Regions from separate parts of the Streptomyces sp. NPDC059852 genome, predicted to be linked through region 2. Evidence: riboswitches for the same ligand, from Rfam matches in the RefSeq annotation. Region 2 holds a riboswitch; each other region holds the start of a gene.
The links. A riboswitch is a leader RNA that binds a small molecule or an ion and turns the genes downstream of it on or off. The one in region 2 is predicted to bind cobalamin.
Positions count from the first base shown of each region.

Region 1: linked by a shared signal. The riboswitch ahead of ACFV46_RS29065 (cobalamin biosynthesis protein) and the one ahead of ACFV46_RS12960 (ABC transporter substrate-binding protein) in region 2 are both predicted to bind cobalamin.
Region 3: linked by a shared signal. The riboswitch ahead of ACFV46_RS30040 (ribonucleoside-diphosphate reductase subunit alpha) and the one ahead of ACFV46_RS12960 (ABC transporter substrate-binding protein) in region 2 are both predicted to bind cobalamin.

Region 1 covers NZ_JBHWJK010000030.1:49,434-59,287, reverse strand. Annotated here, with positions in the region: gene ACFV46_RS29070 (cobyric acid synthase) at 1-759, opposite strand, end outside; gene ACFV46_RS29065 (cobalamin biosynthesis protein) at 756-1,715, opposite strand; cobalamin riboswitch at 1,814-1,957, opposite strand; gene ACFV46_RS29060 (hypothetical protein) at 2,064-2,285, opposite strand; gene ACFV46_RS29055 (inorganic phosphate transporter) at 2,323-3,555, opposite strand; partial or broken gene ACFV46_RS29050 (lysozyme) at 3,721-4,329, opposite strand; gene ACFV46_RS29045 (class II aldolase/adducin family protein) at 4,472-5,173, shown strand; gene ACFV46_RS29040 (alpha/beta fold hydrolase) at 5,386-6,510, shown strand; gene ACFV46_RS29035 (hypothetical protein) at 6,685-8,088, shown strand; gene ACFV46_RS29030 (hypothetical protein) at 8,105-8,242, opposite strand; gene ACFV46_RS29025 (ABC-F family ATP-binding cassette domain-containing protein) at 8,388-9,854, shown strand, end outside.
Region 2 covers NZ_JBHWJK010000008.1:74,417-84,270, forward strand. Annotated here, with positions in the region: gene ACFV46_RS12945 (GlxA family transcriptional regulator) at 1-291, opposite strand, end outside; gene ACFV46_RS12950 (HD domain-containing protein) at 450-1,088, shown strand; gene ACFV46_RS12955 (AAA family ATPase) at 1,443-1,967, opposite strand; cobalamin riboswitch at 2,134-2,255, shown strand; gene ACFV46_RS12960 (ABC transporter substrate-binding protein) at 2,304-3,329, shown strand; gene ACFV46_RS12965 (FecCD family ABC transporter permease) at 3,347-4,441, shown strand; gene ACFV46_RS12970 (ABC transporter ATP-binding protein) at 4,438-5,223, shown strand; gene ACFV46_RS12975 (ABC transporter substrate-binding protein) at 5,561-7,147, shown strand; gene ACFV46_RS12980 (ABC transporter permease) at 7,183-8,151, shown strand; gene ACFV46_RS12985 (ABC transporter permease) at 8,141-9,022, shown strand; gene ACFV46_RS12990 (ABC transporter ATP-binding protein) at 9,019-9,854, shown strand, end outside.
Region 3 covers NZ_JBHWJK010000033.1:2,879-12,732, reverse strand. Annotated here, with positions in the region: gene ACFV46_RS30055 (helix-turn-helix domain-containing protein) at 1-389, opposite strand, end outside; gene ACFV46_RS30050 (hypothetical protein) at 482-721, shown strand; gene ACFV46_RS30045 (ribonucleotide-diphosphate reductase subunit beta) at 634-1,644, opposite strand; gene ACFV46_RS30040 (ribonucleoside-diphosphate reductase subunit alpha) at 1,644-3,998, opposite strand; cobalamin riboswitch at 4,122-4,254, opposite strand; gene ACFV46_RS30035 (GNAT family N-acetyltransferase) at 4,300-4,806, opposite strand; gene mctP (monocarboxylate uptake permease MctP) at 4,880-6,508, opposite strand; gene ACFV46_RS30025 (DUF3311 domain-containing protein) at 6,505-6,768, opposite strand; gene ACFV46_RS30020 (GntR family transcriptional regulator) at 6,917-7,681, opposite strand; gene ACFV46_RS30015 (extracellular solute-binding protein) at 8,039-9,316, shown strand; gene ACFV46_RS30010 (carbohydrate ABC transporter permease) at 9,395-9,854, shown strand, end outside.

The DNA.
Region 1 (9,854 bases), on a different contig from region 2:
GGCCACCTCGGACTCGCGCACCGCCCCGCGCAGCGACACCCGCAGGCCGTCCTCCTCGTCGATGCCGAGACCGTGCCGGAACGGCAGCACACCGTACGTCCGCCGTCCTGTGAGGCCGTGCAGCATGTCCAGACCGGGTTCGAGGAGCGAGACGTCGCCGCGGAACTTGTTGACGAGGAACCCGGCGACCAGTTCCTGGTCCTCGCGCGCCAGCAGCGCCACCGTCCCGAAGAACGAGGCGAAGACGCCGCCCCGGTCGATGTCGCCCACGACCAGCACCGGCAGCCGGGCACCGCGCGCGATCCCCATGTTCACGATGTCCGTGCGCCGCAGGTTGATCTCGGCAGGCGAACCGGCGCCCTCGCAGATCACCGCGTCGTACGAGGCCCGCAGCTCGGCGAGGGAGTCCAGCACGGTGCCGAGCAGCCGCTGCTGCCGTCCGCCGTGGTAGCCGCGCGCGCTCATCTCGCCGACCGGCCTGCCCAGGAGCACCACCTGACTGCTCTGGTCCCCGCCCGGCTTCAGCAGGACGGGGTTCATGTGCGCGGTCGGTTCGATCCGGCACGCCTGCGCCTGCATGGCCTGCGCCCGCCCGATCTCGGCGCCCTCGCGGGTGACGAACGAGTTCAGCGACATGTTCTGCGCCTTGAAGGGCGCGACCTTCACCCCCTGCCGGACCAGCCAGCGGCAGATCCCGGCGGTGACGACGCTCTTGCCGGCGTCGGAGGTCGTGCCGGCGACGAGCAGCCCGCCCTTCACGAGGCACCTCCTCTCGCCGCGCGCCGCCCGAGCAGGAGCCGCGTCCCGGCGCACACGCCCAGCGCCAGCACCCCCACCCGCTGCGAGAGCCGCACGGCCCGCTCGATGTCCGTGACCCGAACGGCCCGTCCGGCGGGGCCGTTGAGCACCGGCCGGTGCTCCACCCGCCCGCCGTACGACAGCGTCCCGCCGAGCCGCACCCCGAGCGCGCCCGCGAACGACGCCTCCACGGGGCCCGCGTTGGGGCTGGGATGCCGGTGCGCGTCCGCACGCCAGGCCCGTACGGCGCCCCGGGGGTCGCCCCCGGCGACGGCGGCCAGCGCGGCGGTCAGCCGGGCCCCCGGCCAGCCGGCGACGTCGTCGAGACGGGCCGAAGCCCAGCCGTAGCGGCGGTACTTGGGGGAGCGGTGCCCGACCATGGCGTCGAGCGTGTTGACGGCCCGGAAGCCGGCGAGGCCCGGCACCCCGGCGACGGCCCCCCACACCAGGGCGCCGACCACGGCGTCCGAGGTGTTCTCGGCGACGGACTCCACCACGGCCCGGGCGATCCCGTCGGCGTCCAGCGCCTGCGGGTCCCGGCCGCACAGATGCGGCAGCCGCGCCCGCGCCGTCTCGACGTCCCCGGCCTCCAGGGCACGTCCGATCGTCCGGGCCTCCCGGGCGAGCGAGGTGCCGCCGACGACGGCCCAGGTGACGGCGCCGGTCAGGGCGACGGAGGCGGCGGGGGAGGGGCGCACGGCGCGTGCGCCGAGCGCGGCGGCCGCCACGGCGCCACCGGCGCACACGGCGGTGTGCAGCACACCCCAGGCGCGGTGGTCGCGCCACAACACCCGTTCCACGGCGCCCGCGGCACGTCCGAACGCGGCGACCGGATGCCCACGGCGTGGATCGCCGAGCAGCAGGTCACCGAGGAGTCCGGCGGCGGCGCCGTACGCGAAGACGCGTTCGGCACGCATGGGGGTCAGCCGGTGGTGGCGTCGGACAGGGGTCCGGTACTGCGTGACGATCGGCAGGCGAGCATCGCGTGATGTCCTCACTCAGGGTGTCCACGCCCTGGTTCGACGAGACCGGCGGCGAGAGTTCCTGGCTCCCGGGGGTTACTACCCCGGTGACAGTGGCGGGACCGCGCCGGATTCGCACCGGCTTCCTCTTCTGCCGCCGTAGATGGCTCCGGAAGTCCACCACGGGTCGGGACGGCCGTCAACTTGCCTGTGACCTGCGACGGGAGAGTGTGCGCAGGCCCACACACACCGAAGGTGCGCGACGGTGTCCCGTCACGCACCTCAGGAGTCGCGCGTCGTACGTCAGGCCACGATGAGGTAGATGCCGTACGCCACGGCCGCCGTGCACGCTGCGAAGCACGCGTAGGCGCCGGCGACCGCGAGCGCCGCCGAGTCGCCCTGCGCGACCGCCCGTTCGCGGCGCGAGAGTCCGGCGATGCCGAGGGTGAACAGGGCCACCAGGGCCACCGTGACGACGAGACTGACACCGAAGACGGAGCCGAGGGCCGCCCAGTCGATCTTCATGCTGCTTCCTTGTGTTGCCGGGAGGGGTGACCGGGGGTCAGACGGCGGCCTTGGTCGGCTCGGGTCCGGGGGCCGGTGCCGGGAGGGTGACGGAGAGGTCTTCGGTCACCGTGCCCGTGGGAGGCGGGGTGACGGCGGCCATGGCGGTGGTGACCACACCGGCCGGTTCGTCGTCGGCGGTGACGTTGGTGTGGTCGACGACCTCGCGGCGGGAGATCCGCCAGATCGCGAAGCTGGAGGCGATCAGGAAGACCGCGACGGCGGCGGTGCCCCAGCCGCCGAGGCCCGTCACGTACTCGGCGAGCGCGGCGACCAGCGCGGCGGCCGGCAGGGTCAGGGCCCAGGCGACGAACATCCGGGTGGCCGTGGACCAGCGGACCACGCCGCCCTTGCGGCCGAGACCGGCGCCCATCACGGAGCCGGAGACGGAGTGCGTGGTGGACAGGGAGAAGCCGAGGTGGGAGGAGGCCAGGATGACCGTCGCGGCGCTGGTCTGGGCGGCGAAGCCCTGCTGCGGCTGGAGGTCGGTGAGGCCCTTGCCCATGGTGCGGATGATCCGCCAGCCGCCGAGGTAGGTGCCGAGCGCGATGGCCAGGCCGGCGGAGAGGATGACCCAGGTGGGCGGGTCCGACGCGGGGGCGAGGGCGCCGCCCGCGACCAGGGCCAGGGTGATGATGCCCATGGTCTTCTGGGCGTCGTTGGTGCCGTGGGCGAGGGAGACGAGGCCCGCGGAGGCGATCTGGCCGGCGCGGTAGCCCTTCTTCGAGGCCTCGCCGTCGGCCTTCTTGCCGAGGGTGTACGTGAGCCGCGTGGCCAGCAGGGCCGCGACGCCCGCGACGATCGGGGCGGCGACGGCCGGGAGGAGGACCTTGGTGACGAGCACGTCGCCGTGGACGGCGCCGACGCCCGCCGAGGCGATGGTGGCGCCGATCAGGCCGCCCATCAGGGCGTGCGACGAGCTGGAGGGCAGGCCCACCAGCCAGGTGAGGAGGTTCCAGAGGATCGCGCCGACCAACGCGGCGAAGATGACCTCGGGACGGATGCCGGTCTCGTCGACGAGACCCTTGGAGATCGTGTTGGCGACCTCCACCGAGAGGAAGGCGCCCACAAGGTTGAGCACGGCGGACATGGCCACCGCGACCTTGGGCTTGAGCGCACCGGTCGAGATGGTCGTGGCCATCGCGTTGGCGGTGTCGTGAAAACCGTTCGTGAAATCGAACGCGAGCGCGGTTACCACCACGATCGCGAGGATCAGCGAGAAGTTTTCCATTTACCCAGGCAATCGTTCGAGGTCATTGGCTCGATGAACGTAGGAAACCTGAGTGAACGGAAGGTGAACTGGGGCGGGCCGCGCGGTGTCCGGCAGGGAGGGTTTCCCCTATGAACGGAAGCCCTCCGTCCAGGGTGCCCGGGCGGGGCGCGGGCGGGGCGCGGTTCACCCGCCGCGGGCGAACGCCCTCAGCTGGGTGAGGGACCCGTCGAAGAGATTCTGGTCACCCGGCAGGCTGCCGCCGTTGTCGTACTGCCAGAGGGTCCAGGTCCGCCATCCGGACGGCAGCGTTCCGGGGTCCGGTGCATCGTAGCGGGCCACCCACAGAGGGTGGTCGGCGAAGGCGCGGGAGGCGCCGGTGCAGGTGTTCCACCAGTGGGCGGTGGTGTAGATCACCGGGCGGCGGCCGGTCAGCCGGCGCACCTCGTCGCTGAACGCCCGGATCCAGGCGGTCATCGCCGCCTTGCGCAGCCCGTAGCACTGGTGCGAGCCGTACGGGTTGTACTCGATGTCGAGCGCGGGCGGCAGGGTCCAGCCGTCCGGCCGCCAGCCGCCTCCGTTGCGCACGAAGAACGCCGCCTGCGCGCGGCCCGAGGACCGGTCGGGCAGGGCGAAGTGGTAGGCGCCGCGCACCAGGCCGGCGGCTCGGGCGCCGTCGTACTGCCGGGCGTGGTACGGGTTGCGGTAGGTGTGCGACTCGGTGGCCTTGACGTAGACGAACCGGGCGCCCCTGGCCCGGCTCTCCGGCCAGTCGACGTCCTTCTGGTGCGAAGATCGTTGAACTCTGATCGATCCCCGGCCAAGCGGTCACGTGGGCGGTATGTCCGGGTATGCGCCCTCCCGGGGGTCGCCCCTCCGTCCTGAAGTGCCCCCACGCACCGGCGCCTTCGCGCATCGCGCCTGGCAGGATCGCCGCATGGCTGACGAACGGTGGGAGCAGGGGGACGGCGACGTCCCGTACCGGCGCACGGTGCGGCCCGAGGAGGCGGCGGCCTGGGAGTCCCTGGTCGCGACGGCCCGCCGGACGGTCGCCGACGGACTCGTCGTCGGCACGTCCGGGAACGTCTCGGTGCGCGTCGGGGACACGGTGCTGGTCACGCCCTCCGGGGTGCCCTACGACCGGCTCACCGCCCAGGACGTCACGGGCGTCGCCCTCGACGGCCGGCAGGTGCTGGGCACGCTGGTGCCGACCAGCGAGCTGCCCATGCACCTCGCCGTCTACGGCGCCACCGACGCCCGCGCCGTCGTGCACACCCACGCCGTCCACGCGACGGCCGTCTCGACCCTGGTGCCCGAGCTCCCGCTGATCCACTACATGGCCGCCGCCCTCGGCGGACCCGTCCGGGTCGCCCCCTACGCGACCTACGGCACCGAGGAGTTGGCCGAGAACATGCTGCGGGCCCTCACCGGCCGCACCGCCTGCCTCCTGCGCAACCACGGCACCGTCGCCCACGGCGCCACCCTGGACCAGGCGTACGACCGCACGGCCCAACTGGAATGGATGTGCCGCGTCTGGCTCACGGCGTCCTCGGTCCCGGGCCTGACCCCGGCCCTCCTGTCCGAGGAACAGGTCGCGGAGGTGGGGAACCGGCTGAAGGGGTACGGCCAGCGGGGCTGACGGCCCGTCGGCGGCACCCTGGGTCACCTCATGGCCACCCGGCCGCTTTCCCCTGCCCGGCTCCAGGCACCCCGCCGCCCGCCCGCGCCGTACGGGGTGCGGGCCGTGGCGGCGGGGACGCACGGCCGGGGGCTCCCCGCGCGGTGGCGCCCCCGTCACCCCGTCCCGCCCTCCCACTGGCCGTCGGGCCGGTCGTTCCGGACACTGGACGGGTGCGCACTGTCCGAACGACGGCCGCAGCCGTCTCCGTGGCCCTGGCCGCCGGCGCCGCGAGCGTCGCCGCCGGGCGGCTCGCCAGCGGCGCCGCCCTGACGGCGACCCCCGGCCGCCCGCTGCCCACCGAACCCCGGCTCACCGTGCACGCCACGGCCGCCGGGCAGATCACCCTCACCCGCGACCTGGCCTCACTGCGCCCCGGCACGTACGGCCTGGCCGGTGACGGCTCGCACGCCGTCGTCGGCCCGGTCCTCGACGACGCGCAGCACTCCGCCGACACCGTGGTCCGCCGCCTGGAGCGCGTCACCCACGGCACCCTGAAGCCCGGCGACAGCGTGTGGCTCACGCCCAACGTGTACGTCGGCAACCCGCGCGCCACCCTCGGCCTCGACCACGCCGACATCGACATCCCGGGCGAACTCGGCTCGCTGCCCGCCTGGTTCGTGCCCGGCGCCCGGGGCACCTGGCTCATCGCGGTGCACGGCCTGGGCACCACCCGCGAACACGCCATGAACCTCATGCGGCCCCTCAACGCCCGCCACGTCCCGGTGCTCGCCCTCGCCTACCGCGGCGACCTCGGCGCGCCCCGCCCGCCGGACGGCCTGCACCACTTCGGCGAGACCGAGTGGCGCGACGTCGACGCCGCGATGCGCTACGCCGTGCGCTACGGCGCCCGGAAGATCGTCCTGCTCGGCTGGTCCACCGGCGCCACCATGGCGCTGCGCGCCGCCGCCCGCTCCAGTCTGCGCGACCGGATCGCCGGGCTCGTCCTGGACTCCCCGGTGCTCAGCTGGGAGACCACGCTGCGCGCCCTCGCCGCGGCCCGCCACACCCCGAACGCCCTGCTGCCCCTCGCCGTCCGCGCCGCCCAGGGCCGCGCGAACCTGACCGCCGACCGCTCCGGCACCGACGCCTTCGAGGGCGTCACGGTCCCCACCGTCGTCTTCCACGGCCCCGGCGACCGGGTGGCCCCCTGGACCCTGTCCCGCCGCCTGGCCAGGGCCCACCCCGACCTCGTCACCCTGCACACCGTGCGGGACGCCCCGCACGCCGCCATGTGGAACGCCGACCCCGGCTTCTACGAGGAGTCGCTGCGCCGCTTCATGACGCCGCTGGTCTGAGACGTCCCCGCGGGACCGGCCCGCCCGGCCGGTCCCGTGCCATTCCGTTTAAGGCCGTACCGCTGGCCTGTTCCGGGTGCCCGGCACCCGTCGGGCCCCTCGCGCCGGCCCTCCCCGGAGCCCCTCGGGGCATTCCGTTTGGGTTTTCGGACCGTCAACCGGAAGACTGCACCCGTGACGTCCCGTATCCCGCGCGACTCCAGGCTTCGACTCGTCCGCCCGCGACCCCTGGCCGCCGCCCCCGGAGCAGTGAACCAGCGGCGCCCGCGCCGACCCGCGCCCCGGCCGCCGGAGGGCACACCGGCCCGGTCCGAGCTGGCCGGAATGGCACGCTCCCTCCTCGCCGGCGCGGTCCGCGTCGCCCTCTGGGCCGACACCGCCCTGCGCCCCGGCCGTACGAACGCGAACCCCGACGGCAAAGGCACCCTCTCCGACGAGACCGCCGAACACGCCTCCCGCGCCCTCGGCCTGAGCGTCGCTCAGGTCCGCGCCGACTGGGACACCGCCCGGCTCGCCGGCCTCGTCGAGGTGCACGGCGACAGCGCCCGCCCCAGCTGGCGGCTGCGTGCCTGGGACCGCGACGACAGCGCCGTCCTGCGCGGCTGGGTCGCCCTCTTCGACGCCTGGTCGCTGGCCCACCCCGAGCCCGCCCACCTCCACCACGCGGCCGTCGCCGACGTCGTCTCGGCCCTGCCCCAGGTGCTGTCCTTCCTCCAGCTGTCCGCCGGGCCGGTCCCCGTCGAGCAGCTCCTCGACCTGCTGGAGCAGCGCGTCACCGAGCTGCGCACCGAACGCTGCGAGATCGCGTACGGGCCGGGCCCCGAGCCGCTCCCCGACGCGAGACCCGTCGAGGACACCCCGCTCGCCCCGCTGCTCGACTGGGCCCTCACCGCCCTCGCCTCCGTCGGCGCCCTCACCTACGGCGACGGCCAGGCCACCCTGACCCCGCTCGGCAGCTGGGCGGTCTGGGTCAAGCTGGAGCAGATCTGCGTGGCCGCCCAGAGCCCCGCCGGGAACATCGAGCGGTCCGCCGAGGACATGCTGCGCGGCTGCGCCCAGCTGCGCCCCAACGCCGCCCGCGACGAGTACCGCGCCTGGCTCGCCGCCCGCCCCGTCGGCAGCGCCGTCACCGAGCTGCTGGCCGCCGCCCGCGGCGACGACGCCCTGCTGCGCGGCCTCGCCTTCGAGGCGCTGCGCGTGGTCGGCGCCCCCGCCGAACCCGACGTCCGCGCGATCGCCGACGAGCCGGCCCTGCGCCCCTACGCCCTGCTGTGGCTCGCCGAGCACGACGGCGCCGACCCCGAGGACGCCCACGAGGTGCTGACCCGCGAGGAGGCCACCTGGCTGTGGGTGGACACCGCCGCAGCCGTCGCCGACCACGGCGAGGCCCCCATGCTGGTGCGGCACCTGGAGTCCGCCGTCCAGCCGACCGTGCCCGCCCTCCTCGACGAGGTGCGTGCCGTCGGCCACCCCCGCACCGTGCAGGTCCTGGTCGCCCTCGCCGCGGCGCACCCGGACCCGGCCCTCGCCAGGGCCGTACGCCGGGCCGCCTTCCAGGTGCACACCGGCGGAAGCTGAGCCGGGCCCGCGCCCCTCAGCCGCCCGTGCCCGCCGGGGGGGGCGCGTCGACGTCGTCCACGACGGCGTACACCCCGGCCGGGCCCGCGCCCTCCATCACCCTTTCGTGCGCCGGCGACCCCGGGCGCTCGTCGCCGCCGCCGGTGTGATGCACGACCCGTCCCGGGTCGTCCGAAGCCGGAAAAACTGGTTGCACCGCCCCGTTAGACTGGCCCCATGGCCATTCTCCTCGCGCATTAGACGGCGGGACTGTCCTCAGCCGCCCATACCGCCACCTAGCCCCGCCCTGGAGTCTGACCGTGATCTCCGCCACCGGTATCGAGCTGCGCGCCGGCGCGCGCGTCCTCATCGAGTCCGCGACCTTCCGCGTCGCCAAGGGTGACCGCATCGGCCTCGTCGGCCGCAACGGCGCGGGCAAGACGACCCTCACCAAGTGCCTGGCCGGCGAGGGCATCCCGGCCGCCGGACAGATCACCCGCTCGGGCGAGGTCGGCTACCTCCCGCAGGACCCCCGCACCGGCGACCTCGACGTCCTCGCCCGCGACCGCATCCTCTCCGCGCGCGGCCTCGACGTGCTGATCCGCAAGATGCGCGACAACGAGCAGCGCATCGCCAACGGCCAGGGCGCCACCCGCGAGAAGGCCCTCAAGCAGTACGAGCGCCAGGAGACGGAGTTCCTCACCAAGGGCGGCTACTCGGCCGAGGCCGAGGCCGCCACCATCGCCGCCGCGCTCAACCTGCCCGACCGGGTGCTCGGCCAGCCGCTGCACACCCTCTCCGGCGGTCAGCGCCGCCGTATCGAGCTCGCCCGCATCCTCTTCTCCGACGCGGACACCCTGCTCCTCGACGAGCCGACCAACCACCTCGACGCCGACTCGATCGTCTGGCTGCGGGACTACCTGAAGACCTACCGCGGCGGCTTCATCGTGATCTCCCACGACGTCGACCTGGTCGAGACCGTCGTGAACAAGGTGTTCTACCTGGACGCCAACCGCGCCCAGATCGACGTCTACAACATGGGCTGGAAGCTCTACCAGCAGCAGCGCGAGGCCGACGAGAAGCGCCGCAAGCGCGAGCGCCAGAACGCCGAGAAGAAGGCCGCCGCGCTCAACGCCCAGGCCGACAAGATGCGCGCCAAGGCCACCAAGACGGTCGCCGCGCAGAACATGGCCCGCCGCGCCGAGCGTCTGCTGTCCGGTCTGGAGGAGGTCCGCCAGTCCGACAAGGTCGCCAAGCTGCGGTTCCCCGAGCCCGCCCCCTGCGGCAGGACCCCGCTCACCGCCGAGGGCCTGTCGAAGTCGTACGGCTCCCTGGAGATCTTCACCGACGTCGACCTGGCCATCGACAAGGGCTCCCGCGTCGTCATCCTCGGCCTCAACGGCGCCGGCAAGACCACACTGCTGCGCCTTCTCGCCGGAGTGGAGCAGCCGGACACCGGCGCGGTCATCCCCGGCCACGGCCTCAAGATCGGCTACTACGCCCAGGAGCACGAGACCCTGGACCCCGACCGCACCGTCCTGGAGAACATGCGCTCGGCGGCCCCCGACATGGACCTCGTCGAGGTCCGCAAGGTGCTCGGCTCGTTCCTGTTCTCCGGCGACGACGTCGACAAGCCGGCCGGCGTCCTCTCCGGCGGTGAGAAGACCCGGCTGGCCCTCGCCACCCTGGTCGTCTCCTCGGCGAACGTTCTGCTGCTCGACGAGCCCACCAACAACCTCGACCCGGCCAGCCGCGAGGAGATCCTCGGCGCGCTGCGCACCTACAAG
Region 2 (9,854 bases):
CGCGACCCGGTCCGCCCGATCGGCCTGGGTGCGCGTCGCCTCGATCAGGTCACGGGGCACGGGCGTGCGCGGGAAGAGATCGGCGCCTGCCACCAGGAACGTGTCAGGCGCCGGCTCGGTGGCGGCGGCGTCGACCGCGACCCGGATACCGATGGACGAGGTGACATCGGCACCGGTCGGTGACACCAGCACGATCGTGTAGTCGGCACCGAGGCGGTTCGCCTCCCCGAACACCTCCGCCGGGCCGACGACGTCCAGGAGCTTGACCCCGTCGTAGACGAGGATCGACACCCGATGCGTGGCGGAACCCGCAGCTCCTCCGCCCGCCTGTCCGGATTCGGGTGACTCATGGCCGGACCGAGGGAGCGCCGGAGGCCGGGTGATCGGCAGGGTGGAGGACGGACGCACCGTCCATTCGTAACACACCGTTCTCGGAAGGAGCGAAGATCATGAGCGAGGTCATCGCGGGGGTGGAGATCCCTGACACAGCGGCGGTCGCCGAGGCCACCCGCCTCGTCCAGGAGACGACCAGCCCTCTCATCTACCACCACTCCCGGCGCGTTTTCGTCTTCGGCGCGATACACGCTCACCGGCTCGGCCTGGAGCCCGACCCCGAGCTTCTCTACCTGGCCGCCATGTTTCACGACACGGGTCTCCTGACACCGTTTTCCGACACCGAGCAGCGCTTCGAGGTCGATGGAGCCGACCACGCACGTAAGTTCATGCTCGACAGCGGTTTCCCGGCTTCGGCGGCCGACGTGGTGTGGACGGCGATCGCCCTGCACACGACTCCGGGGATTCCCGAGCGGATGGGCCCCGAGGTCGCTCTCACGAATCTGGGAGTTCTGACCGACGTTCTCGGCCTGGGCGTGGGCGAACTGGATCGCGGGCAGGTGGACGAAATCACCGCCATCCATCCGCGGGGTGACTTCAAGAACGAGTTTTTGCAAACTTACGTCGAGGGGCTCAAGCACCGCCCGGACACCACGAATGGAACAGTGAATTCTGATGTACTGGAGCATTTCGTTCCCGGCTTCCAGCGTATTACCACGGTGGAGCGCATGATGAGCGCTCCGTGGCCGAACTGATCAAGGCACCTGGAAGGTGACGAGATGTGTGGCCGCGGCGAGCGGACCTATGCCGTAGGTCCGCTGGGGGTCCTGCAGGCAGGCCGATGAACGCCGGCCTTTGGCATCATGGCCTTCCGCGGGGGACAGTCCGTTGCCGTTCGTCTTCTCCGTCGACTGCGGGGCGGCCGAGGGTCGACGGCCTCGGCCTGCCGCCAGACGGGCTTCGTGATCCGCCGTGACGACCTGGCCGCCGCCCGCGTGGACAAGGCGCTTTCGGTGACCGAGTTCAGCGAGTAGAGCACCGGGCCTCCGGCGATCGACCACCTCGCGGTCGTTGGCCCCACCGACCTGGAGGGGCCGACGGGGCCGAACTCACAGCTCCTGAACGACAGCAATCACACGGTCCACCACCTCGGTCAACGGCTTGGAGGCGTCAACGATCGCAGCGCCGTGACGCTCGTAGATCGTTCGCGTCAGTGGATTCCATTTCAGCGCCGCCGCGAGCTCTTCCGGATGCCGGCCGAACGGGTTCGTCGTGCGGGTCGCGAGCCGATGGCGAAGGGTCTCGTCGTCGATCACCAGGCAGACGACGGCGTCGAAAAGATCGAGGATGTCCGCCTCGTTCTCCGCCGACCCGCACAGGAACGCGACGCGGGAACGGGACTCCTCGGCGAGGGCTTCCACCCGCTCGCGGACGATCTCCCACCCGTATCGATCGAGCCAGCCTTCGGGAACCGGGTACGGCGGGTCCGTCACGGCCTCGCCGTCAGCCCGGTCGAACCAGCGGCAGAAGCCGTCCTCATCGGCGTCGAGCGCGACGAAGCCACGCTGCTGCAGCACCCCGCAGACCGTGGACTTGCCCGTCCCTGAATTGCCCGTCACCCACACCAACGTCACTCCGCCAGCGTAGACATGAGCAGACGCGGCCGCACGGTGTCATTCGATGTGCGGAGCCGTCGCGAGTCGTGAAACCGCGCCCACGCCGAAGACGTCGCCACCGGCCTGCCCTTTTGCCGATGACTCGGGGAAACGTAGGATCACCTGGTCATCGCCGCGACGGGAGACAGGAAGCCGGTGCGAATCCGGCACGGTCCCGCCACTGTGACCGGGGAGCGCCCCTCCGACACGCCACTGCGCACCGCGCGGGAAGGCGGAGGAAGCGTCGATCCGGGAGTCAGGACACTGGTCCGTCGCGGGCCCGATCCGAGGAGCGCGGACTCCAGGAGGCTTCACGTGTCCCAGCTGTTCACCCCTGCCCGCACGCGCGGGTTCCTTCGTGCCACGGCCGCTGCCGTGGCGCTGTCGTCAGTGCTGCTGACCACGGGCTGCGGTGCGGCCGACGAGCGCGGCGGGGACGCGAAGTCCACCGCGGCCGCGCCCGCGGGTTTCCCGGTCACCGTCGACAACTGCGGCGTGAGGACGACGTACGACAGGCCGCCGTCGCGGGTGGTCACCATCCACCAGCACCCGGCGGAACTCATGCTCGCCCTCGGCCTGAGGGATCGTATGGTCGGCACGGCCTTCCCCGACTCCGCGGTGCTGCCCGAGCTGAAGAAGGACTACGCGGCGGTTCCCGAACTGGCGCGGAAGGAACCGTCGTTCGAGAAGGTCCTGGATGCCGAACCCGACTTCGTCTACGGCGGCTACGGCAGCGCCTTCGCCGAGAAGGAGGGCCGCTCCCGCGCGGCGTTCGCCGACGCCGGCATCGACACCTACCTCAACCGTGAGTACTGCGGCAAGAAGAAGGTGACGATGGAGGACACCTACGACGAGGTCCGCACCATCGGCAAGATCTTCGGTGTCCCGGACCGGGCCGACAAGCTGGTCAGCGACCTCAAGAGCCGCGTCGGCAAGGCCGCCGGCAAGGTCGAAGGCCGGCCCGACGTGCCCGTCTTCGTCTACGACAGCGGCGACAAGGCCGCTTTCACCGCGGGCGGCAAGAGTCTGGGCACCGAGTTGATCCGGCTGGCCGGCGGCGAGAACGTCTTCGCCGACCTCGACGATGTCTTCGGCGACGTCTCCTGGGAGCAGGTCATCGAGCGCAGACCCGAGGTCATCGCCGTCTACGACTACGCGGGTGCCGGAAGCGTCGAGCAGAAGAAGAGGTTCCTGCTGTCCCAGCCCGCGCTCGCCGACGTCCCCGCTGTCAGGAACAAGCGGTTCGTCGTTCTGCCGCTGACCGCCACGCTGGTGGGGATCCGCTCCGCCTACGCGGTCGGCGATCTGGCCCGCGGACTGCACCCCGAGAGCTTCCGGTGACCCGGACCACCACCGTCATGTCCGTCGGGACGAGAGTCCGACGACGGAAGACCGACGAGCCGGGAGAGGGCCGAACCCGGCTGGCCGTCACGCTGTTCGTGCTCACCGCCCTGCTCGTCGCCTCCGCCATCACGGGACTTGCGATCGGCTCCGTCCGGGTGCCGCCCGGCCAGGTGTGGGGCATCGTGACGCACGCACTGGGTGCCGACTGGCAGCAGCCGGACTGGTCGCGGGCCCGGGAGACCATCGTGGTGGACGTGCGGGCGCCGAGGGTGTTGCTCGGTGCGGTCACCGGCGCCGGCCTCGCGGTGGTCGGCACCGCCCTCCAGGCCCTGGTACGCAACCCGCTCGCCGAGCCGTACCTGCTCGGCGTCTCCTCGGGGGCGTCCCTGGGCGCGGTCTCCGTGATCGTGTTCGGAGCCACCCTGTTCGGTCCCGTGTCCTTGTCCGTAGCGGCGTTCGTGGGGGCGTTGGGGGCACTCCTGCTCGTGTACGCCACCGCCCGCACCGGCGGCCGCATCACCTCGTCACGTCTCGTGCTGTCCGGCGTGGCGATCGCCGCGATGCTCACCGCGGTCCTCGATCTGTTGCTGCTCACCACCGACCGGGGCAACGAGACCCGGGCGGTCCTCGCCTGGACACTCGGCGGCCTCGGCGGGGTCGACTGGGGCACGCTGTGGCTGCCGAGCACGGCCTTGCTGCTCGGAGTCGGCGTCCTGTTGGCGCAGGCCCGCAACTTGAACCTGCTGCTGGCCGGCGAGGAGGCGGCCACCACGATGGGGCTGGACGTGGCCCGTTTCCGTGCCCGGCTGTTCGTCCTGCTCTCCCTCGTCACGGGGGTGCTGGTCGCGGCGGCCGGACCGATCGGCTTCGTCGGCCTGATGACACCGCATATCGTCCGTCTGTTCGTCGGCGGCGACCACCGCCGGGTCCTGCCGACCGCGGCGCTCGGCGGAGCGGTCTTCCTCGTCTGGGCCGACATCGCCGCGCGGACGATCGCCGCGCCGATGGAGATACCCGTCGGCGTCCTCACGGCCCTGTGCGGCGGGCCGTTCTTCCTGTGGCTCATGCGCCGGGACGCCCGGCGCGGCACCGACCGAGGAGTGGCATGACCGCGACCGATCTGAGCGTCGACGGCGTCACACTCACCGCCGGAGCCCGCCACCTGGTGCGCGACGTGTCCCTGACCGCCCGCCCGGGCGAGACCATCGGGCTCGTGGGCCCCAACGGCAGCGGCAAGTCCAGCCTCCTGCGCGCCGTCTACCGGGTGCTGCGCCCCGACGCGGGTGAGGTCCGGGTCGACGGAGCCGACGCGTGGTCGCTGCCGGTGCGGCACCTGGCCCGCACCGTGGCGGCGGTGGTCCAGGAGTCGGCAGCCGACTTCGACCTCGCCGTGCGCGAGGTCGTCGCCATGGGCCGCACCCCGCACAAACGGCTTCTCGCGGGTGACACCCCCGAGGACGCCGAACTCATCGACTCGGCACTCCTAGCGGTCGACGCCGTCCACCTGGCCGACCGCACCTTCGACCGGCTCTCCGGCGGCGAACGCCAACGCGTCCTCATCGCGCGGGCCCTCGCCCAGCAGCCCACCCTGCTCGTCCTCGACGAACCCACCAACCACCTCGACGTCCGGCATCAACTGTCCGTGCTCGGCGCCCTGCGTCGCCTGCCCGCCACCGTGCTGCTCGCCCTGCACGACCTCAACCTGGCCGCCCGCTACTGCGACCGCCTCTACGTCCTGAACGAGGGCGAAGTCACCGCCTCCGGGCCTCCGGCCGAGATACTCACCCCCGAACTCCTGGCCGAGGTCTACGGGGTGGCGACCGAAGTGGCCGTCCACCCGCGCACAGGTGCCCCCCAGGTGACGTTCCTCCACCAGGAGCCACGCGGCTGACGCCTCACCCGACAGAGCCCTGCTGAGGAATCCGCACGACGGTCGGGCGCCCGCTCGGCGCCTCGTTGGCGAGGACGCGCCAACCGGAACTCGCCATGGGGGCTGACGACTTGGCCGGCCGGGCACCCTGAAGCCCGCGACGGAGCCGAGAGCCTCGGCGAACGCGTCAGACAGCTCGCCGAGCCGGCCTTCTTAAGCGGCGCGCCGTGGTCGTCCGGTCATGGTGTGCCCGTCCCTCCACCCGGCAGGAGACCCAGCCGAGCCCCCTGCTGCCCTGACATCCCTTGTTGCAAGTAATATGCAACAGCTTATGATCATCATTAAGGGTGTGAGGTCCATGACGGTCCGTCGGATACGGACAGCCGCCGCCACGGCGGCCCTACTCACCGGCGTCGCCGCTTGTTCGGCCCCCGGCGACAGCGAAGTCGGCGGCGGGGGCGACTCCGTCGTCATCGGGGTGGCGTCCGAGCCGGACACACTCAGTCCGCTGCTCGGCTACGGCAAGGACGGCAACTCGAAGGTGTTCGACGGCCTGCTCGCCCGGGGCGCCGACCTGAGGCTGAGGCCGGCCCTCGCCAAGGCCCTGCCCGAGATCACCGACAACGGCCTGACCTACACCTACACCCTGCGCGACGGCGTGACCTTCAGCGACGGCGAGCCCTTGACCTCGGCCGACGTGGTGTTCACCTACGAGACGATCCTCGACGCGAAGACCAACAACACCAGTCGCAGCGAGCTGGACGCCATCAAGCAGGTCCGCGCGGACGGCGACGACAAGGTGGTCTTCACCCTCAAGTACCCCTACGCCCCCTTCGCCGGGCGCACGGTGCTGCCCGTCGTCCCCGAGCACATCGCCAAGGGGCAGGATCCCAACACCGGCTCCCTCAACACCGAGCCCGTCGGCACGGGCCCGTACGTGCTCGCCGCCTGGAGCAAGGGAGAGAAGCTGACCTTCAAGGCCAACCCGGGCTATTGGGGCGGAGCGCCGAAGGTGAAGAAGGTGACCATGGCGGTCATCAAGGACGACGACGTGCGCGCAACCCGCCTGCGTTCCGGAGACCTCGACGGCGCGGTCCTGCCGCCCAACCTCGCCGCCACCTTCAAGAGCGACGGCGCGAAGAAGACCTACGAGGCGAAGACGTACGACTTCCGCGCGGTCACCCTTCCGCAGGGAAACAAGGTCACCGCCGACCGTGCCATCCGGCGGGCACTGGACGCCGCGGTGGACCGGCGGGGCATGGTCGACACGATCCTCGACGGCGCGGGAAGCCCCGCGTACGGGCCGCTGCCCGTCGACGCCCCCTGGTTCGCCAAGGGCATCGAACGCGAGCAGGACCTCGGCGAGGCCCAGCGGATTCTGGACGACGCCGGCTGGAAGGCCGGCGACTCCGGCATCCGCGTCAAGAACGGCCGGCGGGCCTCCTTCACCCTCCTCTACCCCTCCGGCGACAAGGTCCGCCAGGACCACGCCCTCGCCTACGCCTCCGACGCCAAGAAGGCCGGAATCGAGGTGAAGGTGGAGAGCGCCACCTGGGAGGTCATCGAGCCGCGCATGAAGGACGACGCGGTCCTGGCGGGCTTCGGCAGCAACGGAGACCCCGACTACGGTCTCTACACGCTCCTGCACTCCTCCCTCGCCGGCGACGGCTTCAACAACATGGCCCGCTACCGCGACCCGGTCGTCGACAAGGCTCTCGACACCGGCCGCCGCAGCGCGGACACGGCGACCCGCAAGGCCGCATACGACGAGCTCCAGCGTGAACTGGTGAAGAACCCCGGTTACACGTTCCTCACCCACATCCACCACCTCTACGTCCTCGCCGACCGCTGGGGGGACGGGCTGACCACGCAGGTCGAACCTCATGAGCACGGCTTCGCCTCCGGGCCGTGGTGGAACCTCGAGACCTGGCAGCCCGAGAAGTGACGCCGGCCCACGGAAGATCCCTGCCCTGGAACGCCATGGCACGACTGGCGGGCCGGCGGCTGCTGTTCGCCGCTCCGATCCTGTTCGTCGTCACCTTCGGCGTCTTCGCGATCGCCGCCGCCTCCCCGTTCGACCCGGTCAGGGCGTACGCCGGAACGGCCGCCCTCGGCGCGGACGCCGAGACGCTGGCCCGGCTGCGGGAGAACCTGGGCGTGGACAAGCCGTTCGTCTCCCGCTGGTGGGACTGGCTGGCCGCCGCGCTCGGAGGCGACCTCGGGCAGTCCAGTGTGATGCGGCAGCCGGTCACCCAGGTGATCGCTGAACGCCTCGTGTGGTCCGCCCTGCTGTGTGCCGTGGCGTTCGTGGTGGCCGTACTGACGGGCACGGTGCTGGGTGTGCTCGCGGCCCGGCGACCGGGATCGATCCTCGACCGGGCCGTGACGTCGCTCGCCTACGCGCTCGAGGCGGCACCTGTCTTCTGGCTCTCGCTGCTGGCGGTCTGGCTGTTCGCCCTCCGTTGGGGCGTGCTTCCCGCGGGCGGTCTGACCGACACCGCCAGCGAACAGGTCACCTTCGGGCAGGTCACCCGCCACATCGTGCTGCCCGCCGGAATCCTCGCCGTCTCCCAACTGCCCTGGTTCACCCTGTACGTACGTCAAGGCGTCGGCGACGCCCTCGCCGAGGACCCGGTACGCGGCGCCCGCGCCCGGGGCGTGAGCGAACGCACCGTCCTGCTCGGCCACGCCCTGCGCTCCGGCCTCCTCCCGGTCCTCACCCTGGTCGGCTCCCGCGTACCCGAACTCATCACCGGAGCCCTCCTGGTGGAGAGCGTCTTCAGCTGGCCCGGCATCGCCGCGGCCACCGTCGAAGCGGCCACCGCCGTCGACTTCCCGCTGCTCGCCGCCCTCACGACCCTGGCCACCGCCGCCGTACTCCTCGGCAACCTGCTCGCCGACCTGCTCTACGGCCTCTTCGACCCGAGGGTGGAGTTCCATGACATGTGAGGCACCTCAAGGCACCGTCTGGCGGTCGTACGGCACCGATCGTCGCTCCACCAGGACGGTGCGCGTGCGCGTCTCGGCGGCCCTGGTCGCCGCCACCGTGCTCGCCGTGATCCTCGTCCCGCCCCTGGTCCAACTCGACCAGCAGGCCGTGGACCTGCACGCGAAGCTGCTGCCCCCGAGCTGGTCGCATCCCTTCGGCACCGACGACCTCGGCCGGGACCTGCTCCTGCGGTGTGTCTACGGCCTGCGGGTCTCCCTGCTGGTCGGCGTCGCCGCCGCGCTCACCGCGACCCTGATCGGTACGGCCGTGGGTGCGGCCGCCGGAGCACTCGGCGGATGGGCCGACCGAGGTCTCATGCGTCTCGTCGACACGCTCTCCTCCGTACCGCACCTGCTGCTGGGCATCTTCATCGTCGCCATGTTCCGGCCCGGCGTGTGGCCGGTGATGGTGTCGGTCGCGCTCACCCACTGGCTGTCCACCGCGCGGATCGTGCGCGCGGAGGTGCTGTCGCTGCGTGCGCGCCCCTACATCGACGCGGCGGTCTCCGGTGGGGCGTCCCGGTGGCGTGTGGCGATACGGCATCTGCTGCCCGGCGTGCTGCCGCAGGCCGCGCTGGCCGCCGTCCTGATGGTGCCGCACGCCATGTGGCACGAATCCGCGCTGTCCTTCCTCGGGTTGGGCCTGCCCACCCATCTGGCCAGCCTCGGCGGTCTCATCCAGGGCGCGCGGGGCTCGCTGCTCGCCGGGCAGTGGTGGCCGACCCTCTTCCCCGGCCTTCTCATCATCGTGCCCACGCTCGCCATCGCCGGGCTCGCCGGGGCCTGGCGCGAGCGGATCAATCCCCGCCGTCGATCGGAGCTGATGCTGTGACCGGGCGAACCCCGATCCTCACCGTACGGGGGCTGTCCGTGCGCTTCCTCATGCCGGGTGGGCGGCGGATCGCCGCGGTCACCGACGCGCACTTCGACGTGGCCCCCGGCGAATGCCTCGCCCTGATCGGCGAGAGCGGCTGCGGCAAGTCGGTCCTCGCCTCCGCCCTGCTCGGCCTGCTGCCCGCCAACGCCCAGGCGGCGGGAGAGGCCCGCATCGGAGACCTGGATCTGCTCGCCGCCGACGAACGAACTCTGGCACGGGCAGTACGAGGCCGCCTGATCGGCCTCATCCCGCAGAGCCCCGCCGCACACCTCACGCCGGTGCGCACGGTCCGCTCCCACCTGGAGGAAACCGTCATCGCGTTGACCGAAACGCGAGGGCGGGCAGCCGTACGCTCCGCGGCCGAGGCAGCCGCCGAACGCGCCGCCTTCCCGGCCGGCCACCTCGACCGCTTCCCGCACGAACTCTCCGGCGGCATGGCCCAGCGCGCGGCCACCGCCCTCGCCCTCGTCGGCGACGCTCCCCTGCTCCTGGCCGACGAGCCGACCACCGGTCTCGACCGCGCCCTGGTCGAACACACCGTGGACGAACTGCGCCGCCACGTCGACACGGGTCGCCGGGCACTGCTGGTGATCACCCACGACCTGGCCGCCGCCGAGCGCATCGCCGACCGGGTGGCCGTGATGTACGCGGGCCGCCTCGTCGAAGTCACCGATGCGGACCGCTTCTTCGGGGCCTGCGGCCCTGGCCACCCCTACAGCCGCGGTCTCCTCCAGGCCCTCCCCGACCGCGCCTTCGCCCCCATTCCCGGCACGCCGCCCGAACTCGG
Region 3 (9,854 bases), on a different contig from region 2:
CGCCAGTGCACGCTGCACCGCCGCCCGTCGAGCAGCCCCGCCGCCCCCAGCAGGAAGACGCCGGAGCAGACGCTGAGCACCCGGGCGCCCCGGTCGACCGCTCTGACCAGGGCGTCCAGCAGCTCGGGCGGGAAGTCACGGGTGACGTAGTCGTCGCCCGCGGGCACCGCGATCAGGTCCGCCTCCTCCAGCCGCTCCAGTCCGTACGGTGTGGAGAGGGTCAGCCCACCGGTGTGGGTGCCCAGCGTCGGCCCCTCGGCCGAGGCGACCGCGAAGTCGTACGTGGGCAGGCCCTCGTCGCTGCGGTCGATGCCGAACACCTCGCAGACCACGCCGAGTTCGAAGGGGTGTACGCCGTCCAGCAGGACGGCCGCCACGTTCTTCAGCATGCTGCCATTGTGCCGCGCGGATGGCAGTAAATCGAGGGTGCGCGGCAGTCCTGCCACTGTTCGACAGGAGTGTCCGGCGCGACAGTGGTGTCATGACTACGGAACAGACACAGACACTGCTCGCCATGGCCGTCGTGCTCGGGATGTTCGTCCTCCTGGTCCTCCCGTCGGTGATCGGGATCGTGCACGACCGCCGCATCGACCGTCAGATCAGGGAGGCCCAGGAGCGCGACGCGGTCCGGACTCAGAAGTCCTCGTCCAGGTCGACGGTGCCCTCCACCGCCACCTGGTACGCCGAGGGACGCCGCTCGAAGAAGTTGGTCAACTCCTGAACCCCCTGCAGCTCCATGAAGGAGAAGGGGTTCTCGGAGCCGTACACCGGAGCGAAGCCGAGGCGGGTCAGCCGCTGGTCGGCGACACACTCCAGGTACTGCCGCATCGAGTCGGTGTTCATGCCCGGGAGGCCGTCCCCGCACAGGTCGCGCGCGAACTGCAGCTCGGCCTCGACGGCCTCCCTGAGCATGTCGGTGACCTGCTCCCCGAGCCGGTCGTCGAATAGCTCCGGCTCCTCCTTGCGGACGGTGTCGACCACGTCGAACGCGAACGACATGTGCATGGTCTCGTCCCGGAACACCCAGTTGGTGCCGGTCGCGAGGCCGTGCAGCAGGCCCCGGCTGCGGAACCAGTAGACGTAGGCGAAGGCGCCGTAGAAGAACAGACCCTCGATGCAGGCCGCGAAGCAGATCAGGTTGAGCAGGAACCGCCGGCGGTCGGCCTGTGACTCCAGGCGGTCCAGCTTCTCCACCTCGTTGATCCACTTGAAGCAGAAGCCGGCCTTCTCACGGATCGACGGGATGTTCTCCACCGCCGCGAACGCCGCCGCCCGGTCCTCCGGATCGGGGAGGTAGGTGTCGAGCAGCGTCAGATAGAACTGGACGTGCACGGCCTCCTCGAACAGCTGGCGCGAGAGGTACAGCCGCGCCTCGGGGGAGTTGATGTGCTTGTACAGCGTCAGCACCAGGTTGTTCGCGACGATCGAGTCACCGGTCGCGAAGAACGCCACCAGCCGCCCGATCAGGTGCTGTTCGGCCGGGGTCAGCTTCGCCAGGTCGGCCACGTCCGAGTGGAGGTCGACCTCCTCCACGGTCCAGGTGTTCTTGATGGCGTCCCGGTAGCGCTCGTAGAAGTCCGGGTAGCGCATGGGGCGCAGGGTCAGCTCGAAGCCGGGGTCGAGAAGGTTCTGGGTACGGGTCATCACTGGCAGGCCTCGCAGGACTCGGGGTTCTCAAGGGAGCAGGCGACCGCGTCGGGGTCGGTGACCTGCTGGACGGGGACGGTGGCGCGGGCCGCGCGGGCGATCCTCGTCGCCGGGCGTGAGCGCAGGTAGTACGTCGTCTTCAGTCCCTGCTTCCAGGCGTACGCGTACATCGAGGAGAGCTTGCCGATGGTCGGCGTCTCCAGGAACAGGTTCAGGGACTGCGACTGGTCGAGGAACGGGGTGCGTGCCGCCGCCATGTCGATCAGGCCGCGCTGCGGGATCTCCCAGGCCGTGCGGTAGAGCGCCCGTACGTCCGCCGGGATCCAGGCGAAGTCCTGCACCGAGCCGTTGGCCTCGCGCAGCGCCTCGCGGGTGCGGGCGTCCCACACGCCGAGCCGCTTCAGCTCCTCGACCAGATAGGAGTTGACCTGCAGGAACTCTCCGGACAGGGTCTCGCGCTTGAACAGGTTGGAGACCTGTGGCTCGATGCACTCGTAGACACCGGCGATCGACGCGATCGTGGCGGTGGGCGCGATCGCCAGCAGCAGGGAGTTGCGCAGCCCGGTCCCGGCGATCCGCTCGCGCAGCGCGGCCCAGCGCTCGGGCCAGGCGAGCTCGACGTCGTAGTGGTCGGGGTGCAGCACGCCCCGCGCGGTCCGCGTCTTCTCCCAGGCCGGCAGCGGGCCCTCGCGCTCGGCGAGGCCGGCGGACGCCTCGTACGCGGCGAGCATGATCCGCTCGGCGATCCGGGTGGACAGCGCTTTGGCCTCGGCGGAGTCGAAGGGCAGCCGCAGCTGGAAGAAGACGTCCTGGAGGCCCATCGCGCCCAGGCCCACCGGACGCCACCGGGCGTTGGAGCGGCCGGCCTGCTCGGTCGGGTAGTAGTTGATGTCCACGACCCGGTCGAGGAACGTGACGGCCGTGTGGACCGTCTCGTCCAGGCGCTCCCAGTCGATGTCCCCGTCCCGCACGAAGGCGCCGAGGTTGACCGAGCCCAGGTTGCAGACCGCCGTCTCCCCGTCGTCCGTGACCTCCAGGATCTCGGTGCACAGGTTGGAGGAGTGCACGACGTGGCCGGGCAGGGCGGTCTGGTTGGCGGTGCGGTTGGCGGCGTCCTTGAAGGTCATCCAGCCGTTGCCGGTCTGCGCGAGGGTGCGCATCATGCGGCCGTACAGCTCCCGGGCCGGGAGGGTCTTGCGGGCCAGCCCCGCGCGCTCCGCCTCGCGGTACGCGGCGTCGAACTCCTCGCCCCACAGGTCGACCAGTTCGGGCACGTCGGCGGGGGAGAACAGGCTCCAGGACCCGTCGGCCTCCACCCGGCGCATGAACTCGTCCGGCACCCAGTGCGCGAGGTTCAGGTTGTGCGTACGGCGGGCGTCCTCACCGGTGTTGTCCCGCAGCTCCAGGAACTCCTCGATGTCGGAGTGCCAGGTCTCCAGGTAGACCGCGGCGGCGCCCTTGCGCCGGCCGCCCTGGTTCACGGCGGCGACCGAGGCGTCCAGCGTCTTCAGGAACGGCACGATGCCGTTGGAGTGCCCGTTGGTGCCCCGGATCAGCGAACCCCGGGCGCGGACGCGGGAGTACGACAGACCGATGCCGCCCGCGTGCTTGGAGAGGCGCGCGACCTGGTGGTAGCGGTCGTAGATCGAGTCCAGCTCGTCCTTGGGGGAGTCCAGGAGGTAGCAGGACGACATCTGGGGGTGCCGGGTACCGGAGTTGAAGAGCGTGGGGGAGGACGGCAGGTACTCCAGGCGGCTCATCAGCCGGTAGAGCGCGGCGACCTCGTCCACCGCCCCGGCGGTGTCGTCCGCGGCGAGACCGGCGGCGACGCGCAGCAGGAAGTGCTGGGGCGTCTCGATCACCTTGCGGGTGAGCGGGTGCCGCAGCAGATAGCGGCTGTGCAGGGTGCGCAGCCCGAAGTAGCCGAACCGGTCGTCGGCGGCGGGGTCGACGAGCGCGTCGAGCCGGGTGGCGTGCGTCCGGGCGAACGCGGCGGTCCGGTCGGCGACGAGGCCCTCGCGGTGGCCGGTCGCGACAGACTCGGTGAAGGTCGTGACGCCCTGCGAGGCCGCCTCGGCGGCGATGGAGAGGGTGAGCAGCCGCGCGGCCAGCCGGCTGTACGCGGGGTCCTCGGAGATGAGCCCGGCCGCCGCATCGGTGGCGAGCTCGCGCAGCTCGGTCTCGTCGGCCCGGGCGGACCGGCCGCGCAGCGCGGCGGCGGCGACCCGGCCGGGGTCGGCGTCGGGGAGGTCGGCGGTCAGCTCGGTCAGGGTCCGCAGCAGCGCGGCACCGGGACCGTCGTTGCCCGGTTCGGCCGCCGCTGAGGCCGGTTCGGCTGGCGCGATCGTCACGTGAGGCTCTCCCTCGCTCGGCACAGGGCCTTGCGGAGGGCAGGGGGCAGCTCACGAGCGCACGGGGCGTCGCGTCCACCGGCCCATTCCACGAGGCCCGGACGTCGGAGCGCACCGGCCGGGTGGCCGGGACGCACTGTCGGCAGGTCCTCGGACTGACGAAGCGCATGAGACATGCACAAGTACACCGTTGCGGGACAGTTCCGGATTCGCACCGGATTCCCCTGCGGCGACAGCGAGCATGAGCATACATCTTGTGCTCGCCTGCCGCGCCACCCCTAGATGTTGTGGCGTACTGGTGTCAGAGCGTCAACTCATAGGTGATGAGCGTGAGGTCGGTCAGCTCCGGCAGCGGGTTCCAGTCCCGTTCCGGTGTGCGGACGAAGCCCAGGCGCTCGTAGAGGCGATGGGCGCCGTGCATGGCGCGCTGGGAGGAGAGGATCACGCGCACACAGCCCGCCGTGGCCCGGGCGCGCTCCACGCAGGCGCGCACGAGCGCCTCGCCGGCGCCACGGCCCCGGGCCGCGTGGTCGACGGCGAGCATACGGATCTCCGCCTCGCCGGGGCCCGCCAGATCGGCCATCGGGCCGCCGTCGGGGACGAAGGTCACACCGCCGAGGACGCGGCCGTGCTCGACGGCCACGAGCACCTGGGCGGCCGCCGCGCGCTTGGCCACGTCCTTCAGCTCGCCGAGATAGGCGTCGTCCTCGCCGAAGTCGAGGAGGCCGTCCTGGAGGTAGGCCCGTGCGGTGATCTCGCCCAGAAGGCCGTACTCGCCGGGGTCCGCCGGCCGGATCACGATGTCCATGCCGCCGAGTCTGCCGTAGGCACAGGGCGGCGGGCCGCCGGATTTCTCCGACGGCCCGCCGCTTCCCGCTGGTTCAGTGGGAGGTGCCCGCCGTGGCCGGCGGCAGCTCCACCTGGACGCCGGGGTCGCCCGCGTCCGCCGTGTAGTCCTCCGGCTTCGTCTCGTCGACGCCGTCGGGGGCCTTCGCGGCCCTCAGGACGAACGTCAGGACGACGGTGACCAGCACGTTGAGCACGAACGCGGTCAGGCCGATGTAGCCGATCTCGCCGATGCCCGGGATCTCCTTGGAGGAGCCGCCGAAGTGCTTCTGCGCCGGGGTCGCCACCCCGTACGCGGCGAGCGTGCCGTAGACCATGCCGACCGCCCAGCCGGCCAGCAGGGCCCAGCGGTGGAACCAGCGGGTGAACAGGCCGCCGACCAGGGCCGGGAAGGTCTGGAGGATCCAGATGCCGCCCAGCAGCTGGAAGTTGATGGCGACCGTCTTGTCCATGGTGAGGACGAAGACCAGGGCGCCCACCTTCACCAGCAGCGACACGATCTTGGAGACCGCGGTTTCCTGCTTGGGTGTCGCGTCGGGCTTGATGAAGTCCTTGTAGATGTTGCGGGTGAACAGGTTCGCCGCCGCGATGGACATGATCGCCGCCGGCACCAGCGCGCCGATGCCGATCGCCGCGAAGGCCACACCCGCGAACCAGGCCGGGAACATGGTCTCGAACAGCTGCGGGATCGCCAGCTGCCCGTTCTGCACCTTGATCCCGGCCGCGATCGCCATGAAGCCCAGCAGGGCCAGCAGGCCCAGCATCAGGGAGTACAGCGGCAGGATCGTGGTGTTGCGCCGGATCACCTCACGGCTGCGCGAGGACAGCGTCGCGGTGATCGAGTGCGGGTACATGAACAGCGCGAGCGCGGAGCCCAGCGCCAGCGTGGCGTACGTCCACTGGGTGGCGTCGGGCGGGGTGAGCGCCCCGCGCGGGGCGCCCGTGGCCGGGTTCGGCTCCGCGAAGGCGTCGCCGGCCTTGGCGAAGATCTCGTCGAAGCCGCCGAGCTTGATCGGGATGTAGATGATCGCCACCGCGATGACGATGTAGATCAGCGTGTCCTTCACGAAGGCGATCAGCGCGGGGGCGCGCAGTCCCGACGAGTAGGTGTACGCGGCCAGCACGCCGAAGGCGATGAGCAGCGGCAGGTCCTTGACGAACCAGTTGGTGCTCTCCCCGCCGCCGACGCCCATCACGTCCAGGACGGCCTGGATGCCGACCAGCTGGAGCGCGATGTAGGGCATCGTCGCCAGGATGCCGGTGACCGCCACGGCCAGCGACAGGCTCTTGGAGCCGAACCGTCCGCGCACGAAGTCCGAGGTCGTCACATAGCCGTGCTTGTGCGAGACCGACCACAGCCGCGGCAGGAACGTGAAGATCAGCGGGTAGACCAGGATGGTGTACGGCACCGCGAAGAAGCCCGCCGCGCCGGCCGCGTAGATCGCCGCCGGGACCGCGACGAAGGTGTACGCGGTGTACAGGTCGCCGCCGAGCAGGAACCAGGTCACCCAGGTGCCGAACGACCGGCCGCCCAGGCCCCATTCGTCGAGGCTGTGCTCGTTGTCGGCCTTGCGCCAGCGCGCGGCCAGGAAGCCCATGACCGTGACGGCCAGGAAGAAGAAGATGAAGACGCCGAGCGCGACGCCGTTCACGCCGTCGTTCATTCCGCCGCACCGCCCTTCCGCGGGGCGCGGGCGCGCTGGTCACGCTGCCACAGCTTGTACGCCGTCATCGTCAGCAGCGTCGAGAGCAGCACCCACAGCATCTGGTACCAGTAGAAGAAGGGGATGCCGATGAACTGCGGGTCGGTCTTGGCGTACGAACCCACCCACAGCATCGCCACGAAGGGCGCGGCCAGGCAGAGACCGATGACCACCCGGGTCGGCGTCACCACGCCTCTGCTCACTTCTGGGGCATCTGACATCTGACGGCTCCGTCCCCTTGTTGATCGCCTGTGAAATGCCCGGGCAATCTAGGTGACGGCGCGACCGCAGCGGAAGGCCTTGGCCACGGTTCGGATGTGGAGGAATCGTGTGCGTGGCACAGGGCCGTTGAGCAGCGGTGTTGTCGTCTCAGTCCTGCGGCCGCTTCAGTCGCGCGACGAACTTGTACCGGTCGCCGCGGTAGACCGAGCGCACCCACTCCACCGGCTGGCCGGCACGGTCCAGGGAGTGCCGGGACAGCATGAGCATCGGCAGGCCCACGTCGGTGCCGAGCAGGCCGGCCTCGCGGGGGGTGGCCAGGGAGGTCTCGATGGTCTCCTCGGCCTCGGCGAGGTGGACGTCGTAGACCTCGGCGAGCGCGGTGTAGAGCGAGGTGTACTTGACCAGCGACCGGCGCAGGGCGGGGAAGCGCTTGGCCGACAGGTGCGTGGTCTCGATGGCCATCGGCTCGCCGTTCGCCATGCGCAGCCGCTCGATGCGCAGCACCCGGCCGCCGGCCGTGATGTCGAGCAGGCCGGCCAGGCGGTCGTCGGCGGTGATGTACCCGATGTCCAGCAGCTGGGAGGTCGGCTCCAGACCCTGGGCGCGCATGTCCTCGGTGTACGAGGTGAGTTGCAGCGCCTGCGACACCTTCGGCTTGGCGACGAACGTGCCCTTGCCCTGGATGCGCTCCAGCCGGCCCTCGACGACGAGTTCCTGCAGGGCCTGGCGCACGGTCGTGCGCGAGGTGTCGAACTCGGCGGCGAGCGTGCGCTCGGGCGGCACCGGGGTGCCGGGCGCCTGGGTCTCCGTCATGTCGAGGAGGTGCTTCTTCAGGCGGTAGTACTTGGGCACGCGGGCGGTACGGACGGGGACGCCGCTCTCGTTCTCCGCACTGCTGACGTCGGTGCTCATGCTCCGCCTTCCCGGCTCCGGCTGCGGCTCACATCGTGGCACGCGCGTGTGGGGCCTGTCCCCGTACGCTCCGTGATCTGTTCTGTATACCGTCGCCGCGTCGTTTGGTCTAGTCCACAGAATTCAGTGGTATAGCGACTGATGGCGGCTGTGAGCCGCATTTTCGAGGGTTTCTTACTTAAAGGTTCCTGCATATGTAGGTCGCATAACGGCTGGTCGGAGCGTATTCCACCACCCTTGACACCCTTTCTGGTCTGGTCCAAGCTCCGGGTACTGGTCTACACCATTGGTCCAGGTCCCGGCCCATCGCTAGTGCGGGGAGGCAGGGGGGTTTGTGGCATCCCTGAGGAGGGTGGCGTGAAGCGCAGGCTGATATCCGCGATCGGTGTCGCGGGCATGATGATCTCCCTGGCGGCGTGCGGGGGCGACGACGGCGACGGCGACGGCAAGGCCGGGGCGGACGGCTACGCGGGCCAGACGCTCACGGTGTGGGTGATGGACGGTTCCTCGCCCGACCAGTGGCAGAAGGACGTCGCCGCGGCTTTCGAGAAGAAGACCAAGGCCAAGGTCAAGTTCGAGATCCAGCAGTGGAACGGCATCCAGCAGAAGCTGACCACCGCGCTCTCCGAGGAGAACCCGCCGGACGTCTTCGAGATCGGCAACACCCAGACCCCGGCGTACGCCAAGACCGGCGGCCTCGCCGACCTGGCGGACCTCAAGAACGAGATCGGCGGCGAGTGGACGGCGTCCCTCAACGAGTCCTCGATCTTCGAGGGCAAGCAGTACGCGGCGCCCTGGTACTTCGCCAACCGTGTCGTGCTCTACAACAAGAAGATCTGGGCCGACGCCGGCATCAAGGACACGCCCAAGACCCGCGACGAGTTCTACGCCGACCTCAAGCAGATCGGCGAGAAGACCGACGCCGAGCCGATCTACCTGCCCGGCCAGAACTGGTACCACTTCGTCGGCCTCACCATCGGTGAGGGCGTCCAGCTCGTGAAGGAGCAGGACGGCAAGTACGTCTCCAACCTCGCCGACCCCAAGGTCGCCGCCGCGATGGAGACCTACAAGAAGTTCCAGGCCCTGTCCAAGGCCCCCAAGGACAAGGACGAGGCCACCCCGCAGCAGGGCGAGGTCTTCGGCAAGGGCAACGTCGGCGCCTTCATCGGCATGGGCTGGGAGGCCGGCATCGCCACCAAGGCGAACCCGAAGATCGAGAAGGAGATCGGCTACTTCACCATCCCCGGTGCCACGGCCGACAAGCCCGAGGGCGTCTTCCTCGGCGGTTCCAACCTCGCGGTCGCCGCGGGCAGCAAGAAGCAGGAGCTGGCCAAGGAGTTCCTGAAGATCGCCCTGTCCGACACCTACGAGGGCGAGCTCGCCAAGCTCAACGGCGTCATCCCCAACAAGGAGTCGCTGCAGAGCAACCTGAAGGGCAACGAGGTCGCCGAGGCCGCCGCGCCGGCCGCCGCGGGCGGCGGCACCACGCCGCTGATCCCCGAGTGGGCCGCCGTGGAGAACGCGCCGAACCCGGTGAAGACGTACATGACCGCCGTGCTGAACGGCAAGTCCCCGGCCGCCGCCGCCAAGCAGGTCGAGGACGAGTTCAACAAGCGCCTCGCGCAGCAGCAGTAAGGGCACCGGGTGCGGGGGCCGGCCGTCGGGCCGCCCCCGCACCCTCGTTCCGGTAGGTCGAGAAGAGAGATCGCGAGCATGACCGTGCAGACCGAACGGCCGCCCTCCGGTCCGGTGGACGTGGCGAAGACGACGCCGGGCCCCGGCGGGCGCAGACCCGCGACGGGGAAGCGCGCGGGCGCGTTCGTCCCCTACCTCCTGCTGCTGCCGGCCTGCGCGGCCACCGTGCTGCTGCTCGGCTGGCCGCTGCTGAAGGACGTGCTGCTGTCGTTCCAGAACCTCAACATGGCGCAGCTCATCCAGCACGTCACCGAGTGGAACGGCGTCGAGAACTACAAGCAGGTCCTCACCGGCGAGGACTTCTGGCGCGTCACCCTGCGCTCGATCCTGTTCACGGCGGTCAACGTCGTCCTGATCATGGTGGCGGGGACGCTGATCGGCCTGCTGCTCGCCCGTCTCGGCAAGCGGATGCGGCTGACGCTCATGATGGGGCTCGTGCTGGCCTGGGCGATGCCCGTGGTCGCCGCGAGCACCGTCT